DNA from 2 places in the Collinsella sp. AM44-11 genome. Region 1 is predicted to be linked to the other one. Evidence: predicted binding sites of a transcription regulator. Region 1 holds the regulator's gene; the other holds the start of a gene.
The links. The regulator NrdR, encoded in region 1, represses ribonucleotide reductase genes. The targets are predictions, from matches to a motif close to AAACACNATATATNGTGTTT.

Region 1 (9,686 bases):
CGAAACGCTGCGTCCGCGCAAGGTGCCCGAGGCAAAGATTCGCATTACCGGCATTCCTATTCGCGCCGGATTCGACACGGATTACGATCGCGAGGAAGAGCTAGCCAAGTTCAACCTCCCCACCGACAAGACCGTCGTGCTGGTTATGGCCGGCGCCAGTTTACCTCAACCGTACGTCCGCTTTCGCGCGGCGATGGACCATACACTCCCCTTCCTGCGCAGCTTCGAAGACATGCACTTTGTCTTTTTGCCCGGCAAGGACACCGAATATGCCACCCGCCTCAAAACGCTCTTCGACGCCATGAAGCTCGATAACGTCACGGTGTTGGACTATGTCGACGACATGGCGGCCCTCATGCACGGCTGCGACCTGGCAATCCTAAAATCGGGCGGACTCACTGTTACCGAGTGCCTGTGCGCGCATCTGCCGATGATCCTGTTGGGCAAATCATACGGCCAGGAAAAGGCCAACACCACGATGCTCACCGGCATGGGCGCCAGCATGCATGTCACCACCGCACGAGAACTCATCGTTACCCTACGTCACTTGCACGACCATCCCGAATCACTCAAAGCCCTACTCATCAACGGCGAAGTACTACGCCGCCCCCACGCAGCCGAAGACATAGCCATCGCAACCATGGAGCTCGTAGGCAAACCCCAAAAGCGCAAACGAGCCTTCTGCCGCTTCTACTGGGGCGAAAAACCTGCGCATATCAGGTAGCGTCTTAATGTCCGCTTACCTGTGGGAGGCCCCTATATATCATCCCGTGCTCAAACATTCTCGCTTCGCTGCGAAACTGCGCGCGGGACGATATATAGGGGCCTCCCGCAGGTAAGCTGCGTTAACGTACCAGCGGCTATACCAGATTCCCCACCAGTAGAATCTGCAAAGGGGAACCAGAAAATATAAATACAGTAAGTCGATGCGACAAAGGAGGCGTCCCTTCATCGCATCGACTTACTAGAAAAGTAAATATTGTTTCAAGCGAGTAGCCGCCCGCCCGGGGCTTACCTATATCGTTCCACGCGCAGTTTCGCAGCGAGCGAAGCGACGCGAGAATGTTTGAGCATGGAATGATATAGGTAAGCCCCGGGCGGGAGGGATACGGGCGCCCTAGGCGATGCCGCTGGAGCCGAAGCCTCCTTTGCCTCGGTCGGTTTTGTCTAGTTCTTCTACTTCTACGAGGTTGACCGTGGGGACTTCTTGGATGACGAGCTGGGCGATGCGGTCGCCTTTGTTGATTTGGATGTCGTTGGTGGGATCCAGGTTGATAAGGATAACCTTGAGTTCTCCTCGGTAGTGGGCGTCAATGAGGCCCGGCGTGTTGACTATAGACAGGCCCTGCTTGATGGCCAAGCCGCTGCGGGGCTGGACGAAGCCGGCGTAGCCGTCGGGCAGGGCGATGGCCAGCCCAGTAGAGACCAGACGGCGTTCGAAGGGCTTCAGGACGCAGTCCTCGTTGGAGCGCAAATCCAAGCCGGCATCGGTGGGATGGGCGTATTTGGGAAGCTCGACGGTGGGATCGAGACGCTTTATGTTGACGGTAATGTTGGGCATGGAATCACCTTAGCTTGTCGAGCTCTTGCAGAAACTCATCGACGTCTTTGAAATCGCGGTAGACCGAGGCAAAGCGGATGTACGCCACCTTGTCAATCTTGGCCAAGCGCTTGAGCACCATGTCACCCAACTCATGGGACGTGACGGCCGTCAGCGTGCGAGAGCGCAGCTCGACCTCGATGTCATCGATAATCTCATTGAGCTTCTTAGTGTCGATATCGCGCTTGATGGTGGCTCGCATCAAGCCGACGAGCAGCTTATTGCGATCGAACCGCTGCTTGGTTCCGTCTGACTTAATGACCTCGATTGGGTCTTCGCATCGCTCGAACGTTGTAAAGCGATAGTTACACGAGCAACATTCGCGACGGCGCTTAATGGTGTTATTTGACTCCTGCATACGAGAATCAACGACGCGGGTATGTGCCTTGCCGCATTTGGGACAGCGCATGGTACCTCCTCTTAAACGATAACAAGGGTACCATGCGCAGCGCGATAATGATTACGAACGAGCAGGAACCTTAAGATGCGCACCGGCGGCGAGCGAACCATGCTCCAGATGATTGACGTTACGGATCATGTCGGAAGTCTCTTGCGTGGAAAGGCCTTCGATTGGATATTCCTCGGCAAGCGACCAAAGAGAATCGCCAGTCTGAACGCGAATGGTCTCGTAAGTAATGTTGGAAACGGACTCGGCATACGCGGCGTGACGAGCGCTAAAGACCGAAGTAGCGAGGACAAAGAAGAGCGTAAGCGCAACGGCGACGGCGACAATCGTCGGAACCTTCAGGGCAACGCGGGCCGGCGCGACTACAGCCTGCTGATTGCGAGCAGGCTGTACGGTCAAAGGTTGAATGCCGGAGCGGCCACCCTGAACAACCGCAAAAGCGGGTTCTGCAGGCGTCTCGAGCTTAAGGGCGAGGTTTCCCTGGACCATATTCGTTGCGTTCATCATGTTCTCCTCTCGCGTGTTTTGCTGAGAACAGTTTTATCAAGCCGCGCGGACAAAAATGTCTAGCGCGAGAACGAATGTTCGGTTATTATTATCTTCGAACAGTTGTTCCTGTCAAGCAAAATTCGAACATTTGTTTGACATGGGTAGAGAGGATGCCCTGATGGCTCGCAAAATTACCAAGCGTCAGCAGCAAATTTACGACTTCATCAAGGAATATCAGCAGGAGAAGGGTTATCCGCCCAGCGTGCGCGAGATGGCTTCTGCCGTGGGCCTTTCCTCCCCAAGCACCGTGCACGCCCATCTCTCTGCCCTGGAGGCGCGCGGGCTACTCAAGCGCGATGCCACCAAACCGCGCGCCCTGGAACTCTTTAACGAGGACGGTTCCTCTGTCTCAATTTCTAAATCTGACGAGCCCACCGCACCTCGCGGAACGGTCTCGCTACCGCTCGTTGGTCGCGTCGCGGCTGGGATCCCCATTCTGGCCGAGCAGAATATCGAAGACACGTTTACTATCCCGACCGAAATCGCGACTGATCAGGGTTCCTTTATCCTTGAGGTGCATGGGAGCTCAATGATCAATGTCGGCATCTTCAATGGCGATTACATCATTGTCCGTGAACAAAAGAATGCCATGAACGGCGAAATTGTCGTGGCCATGATCGATGGTTCAGCGACCGTCAAGACGTTCTACAAGGAGCAGGGACGCGTACGCCTGCAGCCTGAGAATGACACCATGGAGCCTATCTATGCAACGAATCCCGTTATCCTGGGCAAAGTCGTCGGCTTGATGCGCCGGTTCTCGTAATGCAAAAACGCATCACCATCTTTGATACCGTCCGCGGGTTTACGATGATTTCTATGGCAGGTTTTCACGCTTGCTATGATCTTGCCTACCTGTACGGCTGGGATATGCCTTGGTTTACCCAGACTGTCTTTCAAGACGTCTGGCGCGCCAGCATCAGCTGGGTATTTTTGTTTATCGCGGGTTGGATGTGTACTCTTTCGCGCAACAATATCAAACGTGCCGCCAAATACGCCTTAGCAGCACTCGTTGTCTGGTTGGCAACAACACTTGTCTCAGTCGACGATTCGGTTAATTTTGGCATCATCTACTGCATGGCCGCATGCACCGGCATCGTGGCGTTGACCGATCCCGTCCTTAAGAAGATAACGGCGAGATGGGGCATGCCCCTATGCCTTGTGTTGTTCGCCCTCACCTGGAGCATCCCCAAAACGATCTACCCTGTCCCCTACCTGGCGTGGCTGGGATTTCCGAGCCCTGGGTTTGTCTCGGGTGATTACTACCCCATCATCCCGTTTATCTTTATGTATCTTGCAGGATACTTCGCCGCACACATAGCGCAGGGAATCGATGAGACCGTCCCTAGCTGGGCCTACGCCAACCCCCTGCCGGCGCTCGCCAGCCTTGGACGTCACGCTCTCCCCTTTTATCTGCTGCATCAGCCCATCATTCTGGGCATTTTGGAGCTCGTCTACTCGGTGCGATAACGCTCGAGCCGCGGTGCAATACGAGCCGGCAACTTCGCCACAATGCGAACGCCGTCCTCGAGATATTCCTCATGCAGAAGGGTTCCCTGCTCATGCACCAGCGTGATGAGAGCGCCCTCACGATACGGGATATCAGCGGAGAGCAACACATCGGTGGCAGCTGCCTCGCGAGCAATCCGGTCGACGAGATCGTCGAGCCCTTCGCCCGTTTGAGCCGAGAACAGAACGGCCTCCGGATAGCGACGACGGAAACTCAATCGATCGACGCTATCGAGAAGATCGATTTTATTGAATACGGTAAGCGTTAAACGCTCTCCGGCGCCGATCTCATCAAGCACGCGGTCGACAGCCTCCAGCTGCCGCTCATAGTCCTCGTCAGACGCATCTACGACTTTGAGAATTAGATCGGCACCCAAAACCTCGGACAGCGTCGATTTAAAGGCATCGACCAGACCATGGGGCAGCTTTTGAATAAAGCCGACGGTATCGGTAATCGTCATGCCGCGACCGCCGGGCAGACGATACGAACGCGTCGTAGGGTCGAGCGTAGCAAACAGCTTGTCCTGCGAAAGTACCGTAGAGCCGGTCAGACGATTGAGTAACGTCGATTTACCGGCATTGGTATAACCGGCTAACGCGACGCGAAACGCCGGGGACTCAATGCGACTCTTGGATTGAACATCGCGACGCTGTTCAACCTGCTTGAGCTCACGACGAAGCGCAGCGATCTTATTACGAATGAGGCGACGGTCGACCTCGAGCTGACTTTCGCCCTGACCAAAACGTGAACCGATGCCGCCGCGCGTCTGCTCCTTGGCGAGATGGCTCCACATGCCACGCAGGCGAGGCAACAAATATTGAAGCTGTGCCAGCTGTACCTGCAGGCGTCCCTCACGCGTCTGAGCATGCAGGCCAAAGATATCCAGGATCAGTGCAGTACGATCGATAATCTTTACCGGCTCGCCCACGGCTTTCTCCAAATAGGATTGCTGCGAGGGGGTCAGGTCGTCGTCAAAAATAACGACATCGGCATCCATGCGATGCACCAGGCCGCACAGCTCCTCTACCTTACCGGAACCGATAAACGATTTAGGATACGGCTTTACCAAACGCTGCGACAAGCGTGCCACGCACTGGGCACCAGCTGTGTGGGCAAGACGCTCCAGCTCATCAAGCGAGCGATCGAGCGGCCATGCATTGTCGCGCCACTCAACACCAACTAAAATGGCACGCTCGGGCTCGGGTGCCGTGGGAACAAGGGGGAAACGGGGCATTAGGCAGCCTCAATACGATGCAGGATATCCTCAACGACCTCATCGATCGTACATTCATCCATATCAAACCACACGATACGGTCATCGCGCTTAAACCACGAAAGCTGACGCTTGGCATAACGACGCGAACGCATCTTAATGAGTTCGCGAGCCTCATCCATGCTCATCACGCCATTGAAAGCATCGATGATCTCTTTATAGCCAATTGCCTGCATCGACGTCAGGGCATCACCCAGCCCCTGGCCCATAAGACCGCGGACCTCATCGACAAGACCCTGCTCAAACATCAGATCGACGCGCAGGTTAATGCGTTCATAGAGCACCTCGCGATTTCGCGTCAGGCCAAACCATAACGCATGATAATGCTCGCGCGGAAAACTAAACTGCGATTTTTGCTGCGCATAGGAAACGCCATCATCGTGCATTTCGAGCGCGCGAATCACACGGCGCACGTTATGGGGATGAATAACAGCAGCCGATTCTGGATCGCGCTCGGCAAGCAAGGCATGCAGTTCTTCCTCGCCAATACGCTCGGCAAGCTCCTGATAGCCCGCACGACGATCGTCCTCAAGTTCACCCGAGGGAAAGTCCATCTCATCGAGGGCGGCCTTGAGATACAGCCCCGTACCTCCGCAAAAAACCGGCAGGCAACCCGAACCAAGGAGACGTTCAACATGCGCGCGAGCGTCGGCCTGATAAAGCGCAGCAGAATATGCCACACCCGGCTCTACAATGTCAACGAGACGCAGCGGCACCGTGCACTCATCGGGCGCCATCTTTGCGGTACCGATGTCCATGCCGCGATAGATTTGCATCGCATCGCACGACAGCACTTCGGACGAAAGACGAGCTGCCAAACGGTCGGCAACATCACTCTTACCAACCGCCGTCGGACCGACGATCGCAACGGCGGAAAGACCTGCCCCGGGAGAAACCATTAGCGCGGCTCGCCCACAACGGAACCGGACAAATACCAGGTCTTGGCAACGTCAACGTCAACATCAACGATCTTGCCAACAAGCTGATCGATGCTGTAACCCTCGGGGATAGGCGCATGCACGGTCTGATTCTTGGGACTCTTGCCCAGCAGGACCGCATCGTTCTTTTTACTCGTTCCCTCAATGAGCGCGGGAACCACAGCATGAAGCTCACCCTGGTTATACTCGTGTGCCGTGGTCTCGATAACCTTAACCAGGCGGTTGAAACGCTCGAGAATAACCTCATGCGGCGTAGGATCGTCAATCTCGGCGGCCGGGGTACCGGCACGCTTGGAATAGATGAAGGTATAGGCCTGAGCGTAGCGGACCGTCTCGGCAAGCGAGAGCGTCTGCTCAAAGTCTTCTTCAGTCTCGCCCGGGAAGCCAACGATAATGTCGGTCGAGAGCGCGATATCGGGCATGCGGTTGCGAATGCGATCAACCAGGCCCAGATAGTCCTCGCGTGTATAACGGCGATTCATCTCTTTGAGGATCCGCGTCGAACCTGACTGGACGGCCAGGTGCAGTTGCGGCATTACGGCAGGTGTCTCGGCCATGGCGTCGATGGTCTCGGGCAGCAGGTCCTTAGGATGCGAAGACGTAAAGAAGATGCGCTCCACGCCCGTATCACCCACGGCACGCAGCAGATCGGCAAAACGCGGCTTGCCAAACAGATCGCGACCATATGAGTTAACGTTTTGGCCCAGCAGCGTAATCTCACGCACGCCCTGGCGCACCAAACCGGTCACCTCGTCGACAATCTCCTCGAAGGGGCGGCTCTTTTCGCGACCGCGCACGTACGGCACGATGCAATAGGTGCAGAAATTATTGCAGCCCGTCATGATGGGCACCCAGGCGTGATACTGAGTCTCGCGATGCCACGGCATGCTCATGGCATCCGTATCCTCATGCTCATTGGTGCGGATATGACGCTTACCATCAAGGAACGCCTCGGCAATGAGCTCGGCCACATGTGCAATGGAATGCGTGCCAAAGATGACATTGACGTTATCGACGTTGGTGAGCAGGCCCTCGCCATCGCGCTGCGCGATGCAACCGCCAACGGCAACCACGCGCTTGCCCGAAGGCGAAGGCGGCAGGCTTTTGCAGGAATTGCACTGACCGTACAGGCGAGTATCGGCGGCCTCGCGCACGCAGCAAGTCATGAAGACAACGATATCGGCATGCGCGGGATCGAGCGCCATGAGGCAGCCATACGAATCAAGCAAACCGCTCACACGCTCGGAGTCGTGCTGATTCATCTGGCAGCCAAAGGTGCGGATAAAGTAGGTTTTACCGGCAAGAATATCGCGTACGGAACGCTGGTCCATGTGCATAAGTCCTAACGATGGGGAGCGAAACAAGGCAAGCAGAAGCTATGCCACAGGCTTAACATCATCCATGACGACGTTATCCATAGCAGCTCGATTGATCTGGTGAACGTAGATAGAAAGGCGGATGGCCGTGCGCGACTCCCCGTTAATGAGGATGTCGGAGAACACGGGCGCGCAGGAAATATCAAAACCGGTTGGAATCAAAAAACCGCGCGCGATAGCAACGGCCTTAATGGCCTGGTTGACGGCACCGGCGCCGACACACTGGATGTTGACGGGTACACCATCCTTGACCATGCCGGCGATGGCGCCGGCAACGGACGCTGGCGATGATTTGCTTGATACCTTCAGGCAATCCATGAAGAAACTCCTGCATTTAAAAGTACGTTTTAACTGCAATAACTGTATCGTACCGAGTGGACTCGGTAAAGGCACTATTCCTCTTTGGCAAGATCAAAGGTCACGGTGATTCGATCACGCGAAACACGGATCTTTGGGTCGCCGCAAAGGTTGAGATAGTACCGGGCGGCAAGGTCATTAAAGTCGCGCTCCACAGCACGCGAAAACTGTGCCATGTCATCCTTGGCAATACGTAGCCCGCGACGATCCTTCGCGAGATCGACAGGAGCCGGCGCATGCGAGGACGAATCACGCTCGCGCAGCAGACGCGCGGTCACACCGCGAACGGGCTTAATCTGCCCTGCCAAAATGCGATGGGCCGTGCGCTCGGACATCTCAAGACCCAAACCCGAACAAATACGGATAAAGTCCTCGGCATCAGAAGCAAGGCCTAAACGATCGACAACCGGAAGCTCGCTCTCGTCATCAATGAACAGGAGACGAGACGTATCGAGCCGACTTGACGCTTGAGCATAAAGGGTCGCGGCAATCTCAGACGGAGAACCGAGATAGACATCGCAACCACGCAACTCCTCGAGCGCAAACTCACAAGCAGCGCGAATAATATTATGTGGACCGCGAGCGCAGACATAACGTCCGTCCTCATCCTTGACGGCCTGGGGCCAGCTGGACTGATCGGCACGCTCACTGAGGCGGTCGGCCGCGACGCTCACCTTAAAGGCTGAACCAAGATCGACGCCGGACGTGACCACACGGGCCTCATCGGTGTTCTGCTTGATCGAAAACAATGCCATGCCACGACCGTGAACGCCCCAACGGTCCATCTTCATGCTCTCGAGCTTGGAGGTAACGCGGGCATCAAAGATTCGCTCTTGCATATCCTGCGGAACGCCCGAACCGTTATCCAGAAAGACAAGCGTGCGGACGCCGTCTTCCTTGGTCGTGGCGAGATAGACCTTGTCGGCGCCGGCATCGCGAGCATTACGGAGCATTTCGATGACGATGTCCTCGACATGCTGAATGTCGTGCTTTGCCTGGCGCCGCTCGGCCTCCGAAACGCGGAGGCGGACATACCCCTCGCCAAGGTTCTCCTCGACGCGAAGGTTGCCCTCCCCCGACATCGACGCGATAAATGAGATGAGCTCGTTCGCGTCGCTCATGTTATTTAGCGATATCGACAGCGCGGCTCTCGCGAATCACGACGACGCGCACCTGACCGGGATACTCCATCTCTTCCTCGATCTGATGGGCGATATCGTGAGCCAGGACCGTGGACTGGGCATCGGAAATCTTGTCCGGCTGGACCATGACGTGGACCTCGCGACCGGCCTGCATGGCATAGGTACGTTCGACGCCGTCATGAGAGTTGGCGATCTCCTCGAGCTTCTCAAGACGCTTGATGTAGTTCTCGGCAGACTCGCGACGGGCACCGGGGCGAGAGGCAGAGACAGCATCGGCGGCCTGTACCAGGACATCGAGCACCGTATTGGGGTCGACATCGGCATGGTGAGCCTCGATAGCGTGGACGATAACGGGCTTCTCGCCATAACGGCGGGCAAGCTCGGCGCCGATGACGGCATGCGGGCCCTCGACGTCGTGGTCGATTGCCTTGCCCAGGTCGTGCAGCAGGCCGGCGCGCTTGGCGGTCACAACGTCCAGGCCAAGCTCGGAAGCCATCACGCCGCACAGATCAGAGACCTCGAGGGAATGCTGAAGCAC
Region 2 (9,686 bases), on a different contig from region 1:
ATCTTGTCCTCGACGGCACGATCAAAGGGCTCGCCCGCAGCAAAGTCCCACGCAACAGAGTTAAAGCAATTCTTGCACCCACGACGGCACCCGCTCACAAACAGAGAAGTACGAACGCCTTCCCCATCAGCAATGTCGAAATACTTAATGTTCGCGTAGTTCATAGGTAACTCTCCCGGGAGGCCGGGGCATATCATCCCGTCCTCAAACATTCTCGGCCTTCGGCCTGCGAAACTGCGGGCGGGACGATATGTCCCGGCCTCATGCAAAGGGTAACTCAATGAACGAAGCGAACATCGAGCATAGGGTTCGAGGTCCAATAAAAACTGGGTTGCGGCTCAACCGCTATCGCAAGTAAATCGCAGCTGCAGCTCGAATTATTTCCGCTAAGAACTTCGAGGAGTGAGCAGACCGCGCGCTGCATCTCAGCTACGTCAACTTGGCTGAGCCGAGAGGGCCGCTTGGGCTTTTGCTCGATATGAGTTCCGCACGCAAAGAAGGCCACTTAATGTGGCCTTCGTCTTGCGCAGGACTGTCCGAAATAGCGAGCAAATGCCCAAGCGGCCCTCTCGGTTCAGCCCCGGAGCGGTATTAGAGATGCAGCACGCGGTCGCGGATCTCCTCGGTTCGACCCTGGTTCCAGAACTGGGTACCGATGTAGCCGCACGTGCGACGGGCGACATTCATCTTCTCCTGGTCGCGGTTGCCGCAGCTGGGGCACTCCCACACCAGCTTGCCGTCATCCTCGACAATCTTGATCTCGCCATCGTAGCCGCACACCTGGCAGTAGTCGCTCTTGGTGTTGAGCTCGGCGTACATGATGTTGTCGTAGATGTACTGCATCACGCGGATGACAGCCTTGAGGTTGTCCTGCATGTTGGGAACCTCGACGTAGGAGATGGCACCGCCCGGCGAAAGCTGCTGGAACATGCCCTCGAACTTGAGCTTGTCGAATGCGTCGATCTCCTCGGACACGTGGACGTGGTAGCTGTTGGTGATGTAGCCCTTGTCCGTCACGCCCGGGATGATGCCAAAACGACGCTGCAGGCACTTGGCGAACTTGTAGGTCGTCGACTCAAGCGGGGTACCGTACAGCGAGAAGTCAATATCGCTTTCGGCCTTCCACTCGGCGCACTTGTCGTTCATGCGCTGCATGACGGCCATGGCAAAGGGCGTGCCCTCCTTCTCGGTGTGGCTGTGGCCCGTCATGTACTTGACGCACTCATACAGGCCGGCATACCCCAGGCTGATGGTGGAATAGCCGCCCACGAGCAGCTTATCGATCGTCTCGCCCTTCTTCAGACGCGCCAGGGCGCCGTACTGCCAAAGAATCGGCGCGGCATCCGAAAGCGTGCCCATCAGGCGCTCATGACGGCACAGCAGGGCACGATGGCACAGCTCAAGGCGCTCATCGAAGATCTTCCAGAACTTGTCCATGTCCTGATGCGAGCTCAGCGCGACATCGGGCAGGTTGATGGTCACAACACCCTGGTTAAAGCGACCATAGTACTTAGGCTTGGTCGGGTCATAGTTCAGCGCGTTGGCGACATTGTTAAAGCCGTTGCCCGAACGGTCGGGCGTCAGGAAACTACGACAACCCATGCAGGTGTAGCAATCGCCGTTGCCGGCGGTCTCGCCCTTAGACAGCTTGAGCTCGCGCATCTTCTTCTCGGAGATGTAGTCGGGCACCATGCGCTTGGCGGTGCACTTGGCAGCCAGCTGGGTCAGGTAGAAGTACGGGGAATTCTCGTGAACGTTATCGTCCTCGAGTACATAGATAAGCTTGGGGAATGCCGGGGTAATCCACACACCGGCTTCGTTCTTAACGCCCTCATAGCGCTGACGAAGCGTCTCCTCCACGATCATGGCAAGGTCGTGCTTCTCCTGCGCTGAGCGAGCCTCGTTGAGATACATAAAGACCGTCACAAACGGCGCCTGGCCGTTTGTGGTCATAAGGGTCACGACCTGATACTGAATCGTCTGGACGCCGCGACGGATCTCGTCACGCAGACGGTCCTCAACGACCTCACGGACCTTTTCGGCAGATGCCGAAACACCGAGCTCCTCGAGCTCGCGGGCAACCTCGCCGCGAATCTTTTGACGGCTCACCTCAACAAAGGGGGCGAGATGGGTCAGCGAAATAGACTGGCCGCCGTACTGGGAGGAAGCAACCTGGGCGATAATCTGCGTCGCGATGTTGCAGGCAGTCGAGAAGCTGTGCGGCTTCTCGATCAGCGTGCCCGAGATAACGGTGCCGTTCTGGAGCATGTCCTCCAGGTTCACCAGGTCGCAGTTATGCATGTGCTGGGCAAAGTAGTCGGAATCGTGGAAGTGGATCAGGCCCTCATTGTGGGCATCCACGATCTCCTGGGGCAGCAGCACACGCTGAGTCAGGTCCTTGGAAATCTCGCCGGCCATATAGTCACGCTGGACGGAATTGACGGTCGGGTTCTTGTTAGAGTTCTCCTGCTTGACCTCTTCGTTATTGCACTCGATCAGCGACAAAATCTTGTCGTCGGTCGTGTTCTTCTGGCGCTTCAGGCTCTGAACATAGCGATAGATGATGTAGTGGCGAGCAACCTCGTAGCAGTCGAGACGCATGATCTCGTCCTCGACCAGGTCCTGGATCTCCTCGACCGAAACGGTGTGGCCCGCGTTCTCGCATGCCTCGGCGACGTTTTGTGCCGCGTAAACCACCTGGCGGTCGGTTAGACGAGAGCTCTCCTCGACCTCCAAGTTGGCGGCGCGGATGGCATTGACGATCTTATCGATGTCAAAGACAACCTCGGTGCCGCTGCGCTTGATGATCTTCATCCTCTTGCCTCTTTCGCATCGTAGCCTCATTGCGCTTCAGAGCCAAACGATGCCCGGCAGGGCCTGTCCCTGTCTTGCGGCGCCGTCGCGCAATCTTTGTTCTCGATAAACCATAAGCCTCCATGCGGACATTCCCAGAAGCCGATCAAGCGGCTCAAGGACACGTTCAAAAGAGGCAGTTAAGGTCTTCGTTCTCTGTCCGCCATCTATCATACGACAAAGAGGCATCTATATCCTGTATTCTTTTTTTAGGTCAAACACAACATATAGTGTTTCAGCAGGTCAAAGCAATTAGTCATTTTGCAAACGCATTAAAAATGAAGGGCTCTTGGCAGAGTGCTAAAACGTTATCAGCTCGACTACCTGCACGGCAGTTTTGAAACCCCCTCAACCGCGCCGCTGACAAATCCTACCAAAACCAAGCCGCTCACGCCAAAAGAATCCAAAAGATTATGCTTGACCAACATGTTGCGGTCGAATGCCGGCGGACGGAGCGACAGGACTGTAAACGCTCGGAAGACTACAGCCCCGGCGCCCCGTCCGCCGGCATTCGATAGGCGAGGATCTATTACCTCTCTTCGCGAACCATCATGCGGCCGAGAGCCGCTGTAAAGGGATCGAGCAGCACGCCGGCGATAACCACAAAGGCCCATCCCTTTGTGACGAGGCCGGCCCAACGCGCGAAGAACGTACGGCCTTCAATCGTTCCGAATCCTCCCTGGAAGGCAATCTCGCCAAAACCGATCACCATAAAAAGGAGCGTGGCACCGATGACCGTACCGGCGATCTTGTGTGATGCACTCCCCTGCTCAAAACCAAAAAAGTCCAGGCACATACCAACCGTTTTGCCAAACAGCGGGAGTGCGCTCAGAACCTCGGCGATCACCGTGGCCACGATGAGTTGTCCCCAAAAGCCCGTGGGGCCCGTCAGATCCAAGCCAGGCGCCCCTTCAATGATGGGGAGAAACGCGCAGAGCAATAGCGGGTTAAAGAAGCCGTTGAGAATACCGATAACGCGCCTGACAGGTAACTTCATAGCCGTAAGCCTTTCAAAGTCATTGATAGAAAGAGGGCCGCCGGCATATGTCGGCGGCCCCGATAAAACATGATGTACGGCAAAGCAACTACTCGAGCGGCTACTCCGCCTCGCCGCCGGCCGCCATCTTCTCGGCCTCGGCAAGCTGGGCCGGGGTGAGCTTGCGATACTTAATGGCGCCAAAGACGACACAAGCCGCACAGACGATCATGCCGGCGATGAACTTCTGGTCAATCGTTGCACCAAACGGCGACGTCACGGCCTCAAACACAATGGGAGACAATGCCATGCCAAAGTTGATACCTGCCATGCCAATGGCGAGGTTAAACGCACGTCCCTCGGGGGCAGAGTTGCCGGCGGCAAAATTGCCCTCCAGCGGCACGTAGGTCTCCTTGCCCAGCGCAACGACAAAACCCGCAACGCACAGCACCATAAAGGCGGGCGCAACCAGCGTCAGGCCCAGGCCGACGAGCGTCACGCCCCACGCGATCGGCATAGCCAGGTTCTTAAACTTGGCAAACAGCGGACCGACCAAAAGACCAGCCGCAATACCGGCAACGGTCATAACGGTAGAGGCAAGACCGGCCTCCACGGTACCGCCAAAGCCACGGCCCACGACAAGCAGCGAGACATTGGAGCTAAAGAGCTGGAACGTAAGTACGAACACAAAGCTCATGAGCGTGATAATCGCGACCTCTTTAGGCATATTGGCAAACACGTTGACCTCGCGCTTGGGCTCAAGATGACCCTCAGGAAGGCAAACAGCCTCGATTACGATGAAAATGATCATGATGAAGTACGCCGCATAGCTGTGGAACCACTCGGCAGAACCCAAGATGCCGGAAACCATCGTCCAGATAATGCCGCCCAGTGCAACAAAAGTGGAGTAGATGCCCATGACAAACGAGCGCTGCTTTCCGCCAAAGTAATCCGCGATAAGAGCGTCCGTTGAATTCTGCACGGCACCGAGACCAAGGCCCATGACAGCAGAAGCCGCTAAGACTTGGCCGAGCGAGTCGTGGAACACCAGCACCGAGGCGCCTGCCAGCATCACGATAATGTGACCGACGAGCGTCGTCTTCTTCTTGGACACGCGAGAGGCAAGCTGTGAAGAGACGAGCATGGCGGACAACGCCATCATCAACGGAATGATGCCGATAATCATCTGAACGGCAGCGATGTTCTCGTTGGGAAACGCGGCCGCAACAGAGGCCACGATGGGAACGGGCACGAGCATGCCCATGATGCACATGGCGGCTGCGTAAATGCCCACCAGGTACTTGATCTTGGTTTTATCCATGATCCATCCTTACACTTAAAGAAAAGGGTCGGAGCGGCCAGACATCACCAGCGGCCGCCCCAAACACAGCACTATTAGTCGTTGAATCCGGTGAACACGGGTTCTCCGCTGTACACGAGCGCTTCCTCGACACCATCGAGCACGCGGCAGGCGCCAGACGCCATCGCCTCGAGCTCAAACTCGCCGGGATAAGCCGATACGGGAGCGATCCAAGAGCAGCATTCCTCAATCGAAGCAACGAGCTCCTTGCTGTGGACCATGCCGCCTCCGAGCAAGATGCCGTCGACGTCGCCCTTCAGCACGCAGGCCATCTCGCCAATCCACTTGCAGATTTGGTAAACCATTGCATCCCAAGCGCGTGCTGCAGCCTTATCGCCCGCAGCGGCACGTTCACACACCTCGATGGCATCGGACGTACCCAAAAGGTCAACGAAGCCACCGGTCTTCATGCAATGGGCGCGGGCAACGTCGAGGCCATGTTCCGCCGTATACTTCGCGACCTCGATTGCGGGGACCGAGCCACAGCGCGTCGGCGCCATGGGGCCCTCGCCGCCGACGATGTCGTTGCCGTCGACCATCTTGCCCTTAAGGTGAGCGGAAATCGAAATGCCACCGCCGATATGACAAACAATAAAGTTACACTCGTCATATGCGCGACCGAGCTTTGCCGCGTGACGAATGGCGGTCTCTTTAAGATTAAGGGCGTGCAGGTGCACGTTTCGATACACGCCCTTAATGCCCGTCATACGTGCGAGGTCGCACAGCTCATCGGTATCGGGAGGATTCACCACAAAAGAGGGCTTGCCCGTCTTTGAAGCGAACTCATGGGCAATCTGGGGGCCAAGCTGCGCCGGGTGCTGAATGCCGTTCGCACCGATGCGGGCATGCTCGAGCATGACCTCATTGATGGCATACGTGCCGCCGGGCAACGAAAGCAAGCCGCCGCCGCGACCGACAAATGCATCAAAGTCCTCGAGCTTCAGGCCCGCCTCCCCCAGTGCTCCAAGAATCAGATCGCAGCGATACGGCATCTGAGCCGAAACCCCATCGAACTGGGCGAGGTCCTTCGCATCGTGCGCAACGTTCTTGCTGAGCTTGCACTCGTCACCCTCAAAAACGCCCACCTTTGTGGAAGTGGAACCTGGGTTGATTACCAGGACGCGCCAGGGAGTCTTTTTATCGGACATACCCTAAGCCTCCTTAAGCGCCTGGGCGCGCACGCAGCTCATCACCACGTTGCCGACGATCTCGTCGACGGGCGCAGAGCGCGAGCAATCGCACACGATCCTTTTGAAGCCCTGAAGCATGGGGCCGTAGGCATTGGCACCGGTCAGATTCTGGATGATCTTGACGCCGATATTGCCCACGTTGATATCGGGCCAGATGACCACGTTGGCTTGGCCCGCAACAGCGGACTCACGATGTACCTTCTTGGCCGCAACCTTGGGGTTAATCGCCGAATCAAACTGGAACTCACCGTCGATGGCAAGGTCGGGACGGCGATCGTTGGCAATCTCACGAGCACGGCGCACTTTGTCGACAAGTTCATTATCCATCGAGCCGTCAGTCGAATGCGAAAGCAGCGCGCAACGGATATCCCATCCGGTCAGCGAGCGCACCGTTTCGCTCGACGAAATCGCGATCGAGGCAAGTTCCTCGCTCGTAGGGTCGACGCAAACGGCGGAATCGCCAAAAGCCAAAAGGCCACCTTCGCCGCCGTTCCAGTTGGGAATGTCGGCGATACCGCACGAGCTCACGGTGTCCACCCCGTCGGCAAGGCCGACGATGGTCTGACCCGCCAGGATAATATCGCCCGTGGCGTTATCAATGCCGGCGAACATTACGTCGACATCGCCGAGCACCTGCAAAATCAGGGCGCGCTCAAGCGGACGCGTCATACGGCGCGCGGCGCCCTTGGGCTTAAACTTGCAATCCGGATGCGAAAGGTAGCGCTCGCAGCAGGCGGCGTTCGCCTCCTCGTCGGTCACATCGACAATCTCGATGCCGTCAAGGAAGATGCCGCGCTCATCGGCAAGCTCCTTGAGCTTACCGCCGTCGCCGACCAGCACACATTCGGCAAGATGCTCGGCGGCGATCTTTGCGACCGCCTGCATCATGGTCTCGTTTTCGCCCTCGGGAAAAGCAACGCGCATAGGCTTGGCGGCAGCCTGCTCGCGCAGGGTCTGCATCAGGTCCATGGCAGCTACTCCATCTCTTCGGCAGTGCGCTCGATAAGCTCGCCGATGGTCTTCATGACCATGACCTCGCGAACGGGGACCTCGGCATCGAGCTCGTTCTCGATCATGGAGGTCAGGGCGATCATCTTCATCGAGCCCTTGCCCAGGGTCTCAAACGTCGTCTCGGGGGTCACATCGCCATCGTAGTTGTAAGCGGACTTGGCAAAATCGCAGATCTGCTGAGTGAGTTCTTCGTTCATGATGGTGCCTTTCTAAGATAAAAAGAGGGGCGGCCACGGCGGGCTGGAGACATGGGTCCCGCCGTGGCCTAAGAGAGGAATCGAATTGTTAAAAGGGTGAAAACCTAGTCGTCAAGCTCAAACGTGAGCTCTTTGTAACCCGGTCGATCGATGACCTTGGCATGGACACCAACGGTCTCGCCCGCCATGAGCTTGGCGCGGATCTCGGGGGCCTTCTTCTTGGTAATGCCGTAGATGACGTAGGTGTACTGAGAACCCTCGTCAATATCGACGGCGCCGTAGGCGTACTTGCCATACTCCTTGAGGTAGGGCTTGTCGTTCTGCGGACCAGGCAGGGTAAAATCGATCAGATGGCCGTGACCGGAAACCTGGACCCAATCGGTCTTGTGGTAGCCGCAGGCATTGCAGGCAAGGTGAGGCGGAAACTCGACGGCTCCGCACTCGGGGCACTGACGTGCCCAATAGATGCCCTCTTCAAGACCCGTGTAGAACTTCTTGACCACGGGCTCCATATCTTTGAGTTGCATGAGAATACTCCTTATGGGAAATCGAAAACCGCGGTCGCTTAGGCGACGGTACGAAGAATCTGGCAGCGCACATTCTGAGAACCGCCAAAACCGCGCAGGAAGGCCGTCTCAGGAATCTTCTTCATCTGGGTTGCACCGGCGACGCCGCGCATCTGCTTGACGGCCTCGACGATATCGGCGATACCGGATGCGCCATGAGCGTGGCCGAAGTTGCAACGGCCACCGTGCGGGTTGATGGGCTTATCGCCGTCAAAAGCGGTGCGGCCATCGATCGCATACCTCCAAGCCTCGCCGCGCGGAATATAGCCGCACTCCTCGGCCGAGACGATCTCGGAAGCCAGGAAGAAGTCATTGCACATAAACAGGTCGATCTCATCGGGGCTCACGCCGGTAAGGTCGTAGACCTGCTTGGCAGCAAGCTCGGTAGCCCAGTGCTCGTTGTGAAGCAGGCCGGCTTCGACGGCAGAGGCGCCCGTGCCCAGAACCTCGATAGGTGCATACGGGACACCCATGGCCTTGGCCTTCTCCGTGGGCATCACGACAACAGCGGCGGCACCGTCGCATTTCTTCTCAAAGCCGGTAACGCGCAGGTACTGCGTAACGCGCGGGTTGTACATGCTCTTGAGATACTCGTCGGCGGTATCGAACCCAGCCGCCTTCGCATCCTCCTCGACCGTGGTCTCGTACCAGGCAAGGGGATTCAGGACGGCACCGCGGCGAAGGCTCTTGGTAAGGCCGTTCAGGGCGTCATCGATCTGATCGGCAGTAAGGTCGTACTGCATCGAATACTCGTTGATCCAGTTGTCGAACGACACGCCAAAGGCACCATCGAGCGGGCGACCATACGCGCGGTCATAGATCTTATCGAGCGAGGGAATCATGACGTCGAGCGTAAAGTCCTGGCGAATATGCGAGGGCATGTGCTCAACGGGAAGGGTCGAAGCCAAATCGCAGGCACCCGTAAGGACGACATCGTAGGCACCGGAGGCGACTGCCATCACGGCCTGCTCAAGGGCGACGTAGCCCGTGCAGCAAGCCTCGGAATGATGGACGGAACCCTTGGCGCGAACGCCAAACCAATCGGCAACCTGCATGTTGGGGGTAATGCAATCGCCAACGAGATAGGGATTGGCGCTGCCGTGATAGAAAAAGTCGATATCGCGGGGCTCAAGACCGGCATCGGCAATTGCCTCGAGGGCCGCATAGCCAAACGCCTCGCCCTCGCCAATACCCTGGGTCTCGGGATGTTCCTCAAAATCCTTGAACGGGGTGCAGCCCACGCCTACAATCGAGACGCTGCGCATGTTCTTTCCGAGCGTAACCACTGAATATCACATCCTAATCATGTGAAGGTGTACGGAGTGATGGCGCAGTCCGGCCGCGAGCGAAGGTGAGAGAGCGCTCGCGGCTTTTCTGTGCCGTCACACGTTGAACTACTGCAGTGGTTCTCTTGAACGTGACTTTAGTTTACGAGGGGCAAGACAGGACGTATGGGACAAAAAGGCCCTATGTGTCCCATCATTTGAGACCCATAGGGCAAAAACGTTCCAAATAGCAGGTAAATGGTCTTAT

Region 2: nrdD (anaerobic ribonucleoside-triphosphate reductase) is a predicted target of NrdR. The motif match lies at 3,070-3,089, and genes of this name have one in related genera.

What each region holds. Positions count from the first base shown of each region.
Region 1 covers NZ_QSFE01000001.1:175,695-185,380, forward strand. The annotation lists gene DW943_RS00855 (glycosyltransferase) at 1-724, shown strand, start outside; gene dut (dUTP diphosphatase) at 1,118-1,561, opposite strand; gene nrdR (transcriptional regulator NrdR) at 1,566-2,009, opposite strand; gene DW943_RS00870 (LysM peptidoglycan-binding domain-containing protein) at 2,061-2,510, opposite strand; gene lexA (transcriptional repressor LexA) at 2,674-3,318, shown strand; gene DW943_RS00880 (heparan-alpha-glucosaminide N-acetyltransferase) at 3,318-4,022, shown strand; gene hflX (GTPase HflX) at 4,007-5,296, opposite strand; gene miaA (tRNA (adenosine(37)-N6)-dimethylallyltransferase MiaA) at 5,296-6,234, opposite strand; gene miaB (tRNA (N6-isopentenyl adenosine(37)-C2)-methylthiotransferase MiaB) at 6,234-7,604, opposite strand; gene DW943_RS00900 (stage V sporulation protein S) at 7,650-7,967, opposite strand; gene DW943_RS00905 (ATP-binding protein) at 8,042-9,127, opposite strand; gene rny (ribonuclease Y) at 9,129-9,686, opposite strand, start outside.
Region 2 covers NZ_QSFE01000005.1:49,504-59,189, reverse strand. The annotation lists gene nrdG (anaerobic ribonucleoside-triphosphate reductase activating protein) at 1-164, opposite strand, end outside; gene nrdD (anaerobic ribonucleoside-triphosphate reductase) at 592-2,814, opposite strand; gene DW943_RS04555 (hypothetical protein) at 3,383-3,850, opposite strand; gene DW943_RS04550 (MFS transporter) at 3,951-5,150, opposite strand; gene buk (butyrate kinase) at 5,225-6,337, opposite strand; gene DW943_RS04540 (phosphate acyltransferase) at 6,341-7,348, opposite strand; gene DW943_RS04535 (acyl carrier protein) at 7,354-7,587, opposite strand; gene DW943_RS04530 (Zn-ribbon domain-containing OB-fold protein) at 7,692-8,114, opposite strand; gene DW943_RS04525 (thiolase family protein) at 8,153-9,439, opposite strand.